Chelatococcus sp. HY11: one gene and its partners. The protein of the gene in region 3 interacts with the protein of the main gene of each other region in a pairwise test. Links are inferred from orthologs where the notes say so. Each region holds a gene or a part of one and is shown on either strand. Other genes may lie near its edges.

What was found. The genes of interacting proteins can lie anywhere in the genome.
Region 1: the proteins of ssb (region 3) and KIO74_RS14605 interact in binary tests that used the Escherichia coli proteins (3 or more experiments, as listed by UniProt). The link is inferred for Chelatococcus sp. HY11 from one-to-one orthologs.
Region 2: the proteins of ssb (region 3) and recO interact in binary tests that used the Escherichia coli proteins (3 or more experiments, as listed by UniProt). The link is inferred for Chelatococcus sp. HY11 from one-to-one orthologs.

The regions. Positions count from the first base shown.
Region 1 is NZ_JAHBRX010000001.1:3,187,559-3,190,579, reverse strand. The notes cover bases 13-2,961. They hold KIO74_RS14605 (primosomal protein N'), read right to left. Parts: upstream 2,612-2,961; coding sequence 413-2,611; downstream 13-412. Other genes in these bases: KIO74_RS14600 (tyrosine recombinase XerC), read left to right, coding at 2,757-2,961; KIO74_RS14610 (DUF4214 domain-containing protein), read left to right, coding at 13-390. Also shown: more of KIO74_RS14610, read left to right, coding at 1-12; more of KIO74_RS14600, read left to right, coding at 2,962-3,021.
Region 2 is NZ_JAHBRX010000001.1:875,243-878,208, forward strand. What follows is about bases 61-2,954. They hold recO (DNA repair protein RecO), read left to right. Parts: upstream 61-1,093; coding sequence 1,094-1,816; downstream 1,817-2,954. Other genes in these bases: KIO74_RS04280 (lytic murein transglycosylase), read right to left, coding at 116-985; KIO74_RS04290 (MFS transporter), read right to left, coding at 1,857-2,954. Outside these bases: more of KIO74_RS04290, read right to left, coding at 2,955-2,966. UniProt on the Escherichia coli protein: Involved in DNA repair and RecF pathway recombination.
Region 3 is NZ_JAHBRX010000001.1:695,305-698,286, reverse strand. What follows is about bases 44-2,953. They hold ssb (single-stranded DNA-binding protein), read right to left. Parts: upstream 1,802-2,953; coding sequence 1,286-1,801; downstream 44-1,285. Other genes in these bases: uvrA (excinuclease ABC subunit UvrA), read left to right, coding at 2,693-2,953; KIO74_RS03450 (esterase-like activity of phytase family protein), read left to right, coding at 44-1,129. Also shown: more of KIO74_RS03450, read left to right, coding at 1-43; more of uvrA, read left to right, coding at 2,954-2,982. UniProt on the Escherichia coli protein: Plays an important role in DNA replication, recombination and repair. Binds to ssDNA and to an array of partner proteins to recruit them to their sites of action during DNA metabolism. Acts as a sliding platform that migrates on DNA via reptation.

The sequences.
Region 1 (3,021 bases), 2.5 Mb from region 3 along the record:
GATACCGAGGGGAATGCGGGGCGCGCCTATCGCCTATGCGCGGCGGTTTATGACGATGACCCACCCGACGACATGGTCTTCGCGAGATTGGATGCTCTCGACAAGGGAGGAAGATACCATGAGCTGGCCTGTGACCTCGTGGCGACCGAACGGTTTGCCACCCGCTTCGGCGCGGCTCATTCCAGCGAGGATCTGATCGCGCTTTTCTATCAGGAGCTCCTGGGCAGGTTTCCGGATACCGCCGGTGAGATATTCTGGCGCGAAAGCATGCAGGCGGGGATCGGCAAGGAGGGGCTTCTCGGCTATTTCGCCGACTGCCCCGAATACAAGAAGATCACCGCGACCGGGCTCGGCGGCGTCATTTTGATCGAGACGGCTGAGCTCCTGTAATCCGGCGGCAGGGCGCTCTGTCCTACAGAAAGCTCTGCGGATCGACGTCGATGGTGACGCGGATGCGTTGCGGCGGGCGCGGCGCGCGCGCCATCCACGCCCTCAGATAGCCCTGCAGGTCGGTCTCACGCGTGGCGCGCACCAGAAGCCGGAAGCGGTAGCGGCCACGCACCAGCGCCAGCGGTGCCTCCGCGGGGCCGAACACATGCACGTCCGGCGGTGTCTCGGCGGTGCGCGCCAGCGCGCGGGCATGGGCCTCCGCCTCGTTGCGGTCGGGGGCCGCCACGATGATGCCGGCAAGCCGTCCGAACGGGGGCAGGCCCGCCGCCTCGCGCTGGGCGATCTCTTCCCTGTAGAAGCGTTCGGCATTGCCGGACAGGAGCGCCTGCAGCACCGGGTGATCCGGCTGGAAGGTCTGGATGAGCGCGCGGCCTGGCTTCTCGAAACGGCCGGCGCGCCCCGTCACCTGCTGCAGGAGCTGGAAGGTGCGCTCGGCGGCGCGTGGGTCGCCATTGGCGAGGCCGATGTCGGCATCGACGACGCCGACCAGCGTGAGCCCCGGGAAATTGTGCCCCTTGGCCACGAGCTGGGTGCCGATGACGATGCTGAATTCGCCTTTGGCCACGGCCCCAAGCTCGTCCCGCAACCGCTCCGTGCCACCCGGCATGTCGCTCGACAGGACGATGCTGCGCTTGTCCGGAAAATGCTCCGCGACTTCCTCCGCCAGCCGTTCCACGCCGGGGCCGCAGGCGGTCAGCGCATCCACGGTGCCGCAGGACGGGCAACTGTCAGGCCGGCGTTCCACATGGCCGCAGTGATGGCAGACGAGCGCGCGCCGGTAGCGATGCTCAACCAGCCAGGCCGAGCAATTCGGGCATTGGAAGCGATGGCCGCAAGAGCGGCAGAGCGTCAGCGGCGCATAGCCGCGACGGTTGAGATAGAGCAGCGCCTGCTCGCCCTGGCCAACCGTCTCGCGCATGGCCTCCACGAGCGGTGGCGACATCCAGTGGTCGCGCGCGGCGGGGCTGCGGCGCAGGTCGATCGCGCGGATCGTCGGCATGGCACGGCCGCCGAAACGCTCCGGCAGGGCGAGGTAGCGGTAGCGCCCGGATTGCGCGTTGACCTTGGTCTCGATCGATGGCGTGGCCGACGTCAGGATGACGGGAAAATTCTCGATGCGCCCGCGCACCACGGCCATGTCCCGGGCGTGATATTGCACGTTGTCTTCCTGCTTGTAGGCCGTCTCGTGCTCTTCATCGACGACGATGATGCCGAGTTCGCGGAAGGGCAGGAACAGGGCCGAACGGGCGCCCACCACGACCCGCACGTCCCCCGCGGCGACGCCGAGATGGATGCGCTCGCGCCGGCGGGTGGCGACGCCCGAATGCCATTCGGCCGGCCGCGTGCCGAAGCGGCTGGCGAAGCGCTCCAGAAACTGGGCGGTGAGGGCGATTTCCGGCATCAGGATGAGCGCCTGTTTGCCGCGCGCCAACGCCTCGGCGATGGCCTCGAAATAAACCTCCGTCTTGCCGGAGCCCGTCACGCCCTCCACCAGCGTGACCGAGAACACACCTTCGCCGACGGTCTGGCGCAGGACGTCGGCTGTTTCCTGCTGCGCGGGCGAGAGGCTCGCCTCGGCGAAGGCCGGGTTCGGCGGCAGCGCGACCGGTTCCTGCGCCAGCGCGATCGTCTCCAGCGTGCCTTCATCGATCAGGCCGTTGACCACGGCCTGGCTCACCGCCGCTTCCTCGGCCAGCGCCTTCTTGGTGAAGACGAGCCCGTCCTGCGCCAGCGCCAGCACGCGCTGCCGCCCCGGTGTCATTCGGGCCGGTGGTGGCCCGGCCAGCCGCACACCAACGCGGAGCGCTTCCGGGCGGCTCGGGTCGGGCACGCGCAGCGCGAGCCGCAGGGCAAGGCCGCGCGGCGACACGGTGTACCAGGCGATCCATTCGACGAGCTTCCGCAAGGCCGGGCCCATGGGCGTCGTATCGACGCGACCAACAACCGCCTTCAGGTTGCCGCCTTCGCCGGGCCGTGTCTCCCATACCACGCCAACGGTCTCGCGCGGCCCGAGCGGCACCACGACCACATCACCCGCGCTCAGGGTGAGACTCGCGGGGACCTTGTAGGAATAGGCTGTATCAAGCGCGACGGGCACGAGCACGTCTGCGACCTGGCCGGACGATGCATTGATCGTGGGGCTTGCCTCGGTGATGCTCATGACGTTGCGATACTCATGGCGGCAGGCATAGCACTGCCGGGACGGATGTTCATCCCCACTACGCGGGCGCGCGGCCTGCATGGCGATCAGCCGCGCCATCGGAGCCGTTCACCTGGGATTAGGACGAATCACGGATAATGATTCCATGGCGAGATATCAGCCGAGACATCAGCCGATACTGCCCACCGATGATTCGCCCGCTTCGGCCGGCACGCCGGTGGACAAGGACGGCGCGGAGGCCGGGCATGGTCTGTTCGTGGCGACCACAACGTGGCTCTCCTATCTCGCCGCCGAGCGCCGCCTGTCGCCCAAGACAGTTGAAGCCTATGGGCGTGATCTCAGGCAGTTCCTGACTTTCCTGACCGAATATCAGGGAGAGCCGGCCAGCTTGCGCACCATCGCCGCGCTTG
Region 2 (2,966 bases), 180 kb from region 3 along the record:
CTCAGATGGCCGGGTAAGTGCCCACGTTCCCGCCTCTTGCTCCTCTTGCCCATTTTGCCGGCTAGCCTATCCCGGCCATTCGGCGGACAGTCGACGCGGTTGTCATGTGACGCGCTCAGTTCGATGCGGCGCGCGTCCCTTCAAGGCGCGAGGCAAAGTAGCCGATCGTGCGCGAGTAGACGCTCGCCCGGTTCCATTGCTTCAGCACCTCGGCATTGGCGGAGCCCGGCTCCCACGAGCCGCCCGCGACCCAGCCGTGGCCTTTCAGGAAGTTGGCGGTAGAGGCCAGCACGTCCGGGACGCTGCGAATGAGGTCACGACGGCCATCGCCGTCGAAATCCACCGCGTAACGGTAGTAGGACGTGGCCATGAACTGGGTCTGGCCTATTTCTCCAGCCCAGGCGCCACGCATCTCGGAGGGATGCAGATCGCCGCGATCGACAACGCGAAGCGCGTCGAGAAGCTGCGCGCGGAACATGTCGGAGCGCCGGCAGTCAAAAGCCAAGGTCGCGATGGAGCGAATGGCCGGCAGTTTGCCCATATTGCCGCCGAAATCGGTCTCCAGACCCCAGATGGCCACGATGATCGCGGGCTGGACGCCATAGCGCTGTTCGATCTGCCGCAGCAGGCCGGCGTGCCGCTTCAAGAGGCCTGAACCTTTCTGCACCCGATAGGGCGGCACCATGCGCTGTGAGAACTGCTCGAAGCTCTGGCGAAAATGGCCCTGGCGCCGGTCTTGGCGCACAACGGCGGGATCAAAGGTTACTCCGTCGAGCGCCGCCAGGCCGCGCGGCGATACGCCCTGGCTTGCCGCCTGCTGGCGGAAGCTGGCGATAAAACCCTCAAAGCTGCCAGTCGTCTGGCAACCCGCATTGGGCTGGGCCTGTGCGGGGCTCAAGGACGACAGGAGCAGGACGGGGAGCGCGGCCAGCAGAGACCTATGGAGGGAACTCAGTGAAACTCGACGCAGTTTGGCCGATATCATGGCGCGCCTCTCGCGTTGTTTCCAAAGAAGTGCCGTTTCAAAACGGCATCGGTGATGGTAGGCCGCAGCCTGTAGCTTTTGCAATGTCGCGCGATCGGCGAACCGCTCATGCAGTGGCAGGATGATGGTATCATTATAGGGGTCAAGCGTCACGGTGAGGGGAGTGTCATCCTCGAATTGATGACGAAGGTCCACGGACGACATCTCGGTCTCGTCCGGGGCGGCCGCTCGCCACGCCAGCAAGCCACCTTGCAGGCCGGCAATCGTGTTGATGCGGTCTGGCGCGCACGCATCGAGGAGCAGCTCGGCACCTATGCGGTCGAGGCCGTGAAGCTGAACACGGCGCGCTTTCTCGGGGTGCCTGCCGCGCTTTACGGGCTGGCGTCCGCCGCGGCGTTGCTGCGCCTGTTGCCCGAGCGCGACCCGCATTCCGGCCTTTTCGATGCGCTTGGGGTGCTTGTCGACCACCTGGACGATACGCGAATCGCGCCTGCGCTGCTTGTGCGCTTCGAGCTCGAAATGCTGGCCGAGCTGGGGTTCGGCCTCGATCTTGGGGCCTGCGCCGTGACGGGCGCCACGTCAGAACTCGTCTATGTGTCGCCGAAATCCGGACGCGCGGTGTCGGCTTCGGCCGGCGAGCCCTATCATGAGCGCCTGCTCGCTCTTCCAGGCTTTCTCCGTGAAGATCGATCCCGCGATCATCCGACCCATGCGGAACTCGTGGCCGGGTTCACACTGACGGGCTATTTCCTGAGGCGGCATGTATTCGCGCCGCGAGGTATCGCCTGGCCTGACGCGCGCGATCTATTCGTTGCTCGGCTCAAGGATTGAGCGAGGAGGGGCTCGCTCGGAGCTCCTCACCTGAAAACGCCTACTGGTGCAGGTCGATCATCTCTTTGCGCGGCGCTGTGCGTGGCGGCCATTCCGGCGAGCGCTCGATCATGCGGTGAACTTTTGGCCGCTCCGGTCCGCTGTGCAACGCGCGCAGCCGTTCGCCCACGGCGGCATCGGCCTTCGTGATCCGCTGGTTGTGCCTGATGTAGTCGATCCAGGTAGGCGTCTGGTAGCTTTCCCACCAGATGTCGGGCTTCTCAAGGCTGCGCGTCAGCGTCCAGTAGCGGGCGCCGTCGCGGCGACGGATCCGGCGCCGCTCGGCCATGGCGCTCAGGAAAGCCGGCAAGTTCTCATCCTTGATGATGTATTCGATGATGATGACGATCGGCCCGCTTCGCGGCAGCAGATCGAGCGCGAGGTGCGGCTCCTTCCAGCTGTTGAGCGGGTCGAGGTTGAGGGCGGTCTGCTCTGGAAGACCGAGGCGTTTCAAGCCGAGTGCAGCACCGGCCAGCATAAGCGCCGATGCGATCATCAGCGCGGTCGCCGGCCCCGATTGCTGCGCGACCGCGCCCCAGACCCAGCTTCCGAGCGCCATGCCGCCAAAGCTCGCGGTCTGGTAGAGCGAGAGGGCCCGGCCCACGACCCAGCGCGGCGTGGATAGCTGTACGGCGACGTTGAAGAGCGAGAAGGCGATGACCCAACTCGCGCCGCCGACGAGCAGCGCCGCGCCGGTGAGCCAGGCCTCCCGGCTCAGCGCGAGCGTGAAGGCGCACACGGCGAAGCCGGTGAAGGCGAGGCGGATGCGGATTTCCGCCGAGAGCGTCTGTCTCAGCCATTCCGCGATGAGCGCGCCGCCGACAGCACCCACACCAAAGGCCCCAAGGAAGATGCCGTAGAGAAGGGGGCCGCCGCCAACGATGTCACGCGCCACGAGTGGCAGCAGCGCGACGACCGAAATCACCGTGAAGCCGAAGACGCAGGAGCGCAGAAGGACCTTCTCGATGTTGGGCGACATCGCGACATAGCGCAGCCCGGCGGCGATGGCCGAGCCGATGGTCTCACGGGGCAGGGTGCTGGCGGGACGCTTGAGGTCCCAGCGCCAGAGCACCGCGATCAACGCGAGATAGCTCATGGCATTGACAGTGAA
Region 3 (2,982 bases):
AACACGCCTTTCATTGCTGGCTGCCGCCTTCGTTGGCCTCACCCAAATTGGCCTCGCGCCTGCCGCCCTCGCCGCCGAGAACCTGCCCCGCGCCGTGACGTTGCGTTTCATCGGCGAGAGAAGCCTTCCCGCCCACACTGATGTGGATGGAACGCGGGTCGGTGGGCTCTCGGGGCTTGCCTTCGACGGCGCGAGCAAGACCTGGATCGCCCTCAGCGACGACCGCTCGGAGAAGGCCCCCGCCCGCTTCTACACCCTGAGGCTCGACTATGACGCCTCCGGCTTCCGCGGCGTGACAGTCGACAGGGCCGTCACACTGCTCGAAACGGACGGCAAGCCATTCCCAATACGGAGCATCGACCCGGAAGCCCTGCGCCTTCATCCCGCAGGCGGCGCGCTCTACTGGACGAGCGAAGGCGACGCGACCACCGGCGTCGACCCTGTGCTGCGGGCAGCCACCGCCGACGGGCGTTTCCTGCGTGAGATCAAGCTGCCGGAGCGCTACCGCGTCAGCATCGACGCCAAGGTCGATGCCAAGCGCGGGCCGCGCAACAATCTTGCCTTCGAAGGACTGGCGCTGACGCCGGACGCGGCAACCCTGATCGTCGCCCTGGAAAACGCGCTTGTGCAGGACGGTCCGAAAGCCTCGCTGACGGAAACGAGCCCCGTGCGTGTTGCCACCTTCGACGTGGCGTCAGGGCAGGCCGGCCCCGAATGGGTCTATGTGACCGATCCGATCCGCATGGCCCCGGCCAAGGCGGGCGGCTTCGCGGACAATGGCGTATCGGACATTCTCGCGCTCGACGCGGAAACGCTGCTCGTCATGGAGCGCGGCTACAGCGCGGGCAAGGGCAACGATATCCGTCTCTATCGCACGCACCGGCGGAACGCGACGGACGTCTCCGCCATCGACGCGCTCTCCGGCGCGACATGGACGCCCCTCGACAAGGCGCTCGTGCTGGATCTTACAACCCTTGGCGTTGCCCTCGACAATTTCGAGGGCATGGACTTCGGTCCGCGGCTGGAGAACGGCAACCGCACGCTGGTCATCGTCTCCGATGACAATTTCAACGACGCGCAGACCACCAAGTTCCTGGCCTTCGAGGTCATCGAGAAGTCCGGGGATTAGCGTGGGGAGACTGTAGCGCTCCCGGTGTGTGACGGGACATCCTGCCCCATCCTGTCCAACAACGCCCGATCCCTAACCTTCAGGGGAGGGATCGGCGAAGACGGCCTCGTGCATGCCCGATGCCCGGCGCGGAAGGGTCCAGCGCCGCGTTTCAGACTAGAACGGAATATCGTCGTCGAGGTCACTGGCGTATTTCGAACCGCCGCTCGCGGCCGGGCGCCTGTCTGAAGAGCGTTGTTCCATGGGCGAGGCGCGGCCGAAGTCGCCACCGCGCGAACCGCCGTAGCTGTCGTCCTCGATGGCGCCGCCGCCCTCGCCGCCCCGGCTGTCGAGAATGGTGAGCTCGCCACGGAAGCGCTGCAACACGATTTCGGTGGTGTAGCGCTCCTGACCGTCCTTGTCCTGCCATTTGCGGGTCTGGAGCTGGCCCTCGAGATAAACCTTCGAGCCCTTGCGCAGATATTGCTCGGCGATCTTCGCGAGGTTCTCGTTGAAGATCACCACGCTATGCCATTCCGTGCGCTCACGGCGCTCACCGGTGGCCTTGTCGCGCCAGGTCTCCGATGTGGCGATGCGCAGGTTGACGACCGGATCTCCCGAGCCGAGCCGGCGCGTCTCGGGGTCACGCCCGAGATTTCCGACCAGAATGACCTTATTGACGCTGCCTGCCATAACGGACCTCCACGGCCAAGCCGAACCAAACCACGAACGCAGCCACCCGGTCGAGACCCAACGGGACGCAGAACGACTGCGCAGGCTCTCCACTCGCGGGCACCGGGATCTGGCTCAGCACATTCCAAAGCCTACAATTGGTCCGGACACTAGCCGATCATCCCCGCCGCCGTCGCCCGAGGGCACGGGCTTGTCCACATGCAATGGCAGTCGTGATGATAACCCGCAATGAAACCGAACCGCGGCACGATAAAATGTTCTCTTTCTGTTCTAGACAGAATATCCAAAGTCTGCAACTCTCCCGGTGTCAAAAACACGTGGATGCAAGACACGTGGATGATTCAGAGATCGGAGCCGCGGCCTCGATAGGCATCTGTCCGGTAACAGCGCCGGTACGGAACCGTACGCTGTCACGCGACCCGATCCGCGATCGTCCGGGTCGAGGCGCGGGGCTTTGTCGTGCAAAACGCGAGCCACTGGCATAAATGGACCGGAAGGCCCATGTAGTTGCCCGTACCCGCCCCGGGATACGGGCTGTTGATCTCGTCCCTCGCGCATGACGACAAGCCATGTGAGAAGGGCGGGCTCCTTTTTCATGTCGTTCGTCGTTCAGCGCTCCAGGCGCCGTCCGCTCCTGTCGATCACACCTGTCCGTTGAGAGCCATGGCTCAGAAATCGAAGAAGAACCCCACGGTCACCGCCTCCCCGGCGGACACATCATCGACGGCCAAATCATCGGTCGCCAAATCGTCGGCCAACAAGGCACCGGCCAAGGAGGCATCGGCCAAGAAGGCATCGATTGCCGTGGCAACGACCGCCGCGACACCGGTCAAGAAAGCCGCGGTCGTCCTGCCGGAAAGCCGGCGTCTCAACCATGATGGGCCGACGCGCATGCTCACCATCCGGGGAGCACGGGAGCACAATCTCAAGAACGTCGACCTCGCGGTCCCGCGTGACAAGCTGGTCGTGTTCACGGGCCTTTCCGGGTCGGGCAAATCGTCGCTGGCCTTCGACACGATCTATGCGGAGGGCCAGCGCCGCTACGTCGAATCCCTGTCGGCCTATGCCCGGCAGTTTCTGGAGATGATGCAGAAGCCGGACGTCGACGAGATCGACGGCCTGTCGCCTGCCATCTCCATCGAGCAGAAGACCACCTCGAAGAATCCACGCTCCACGGTTGG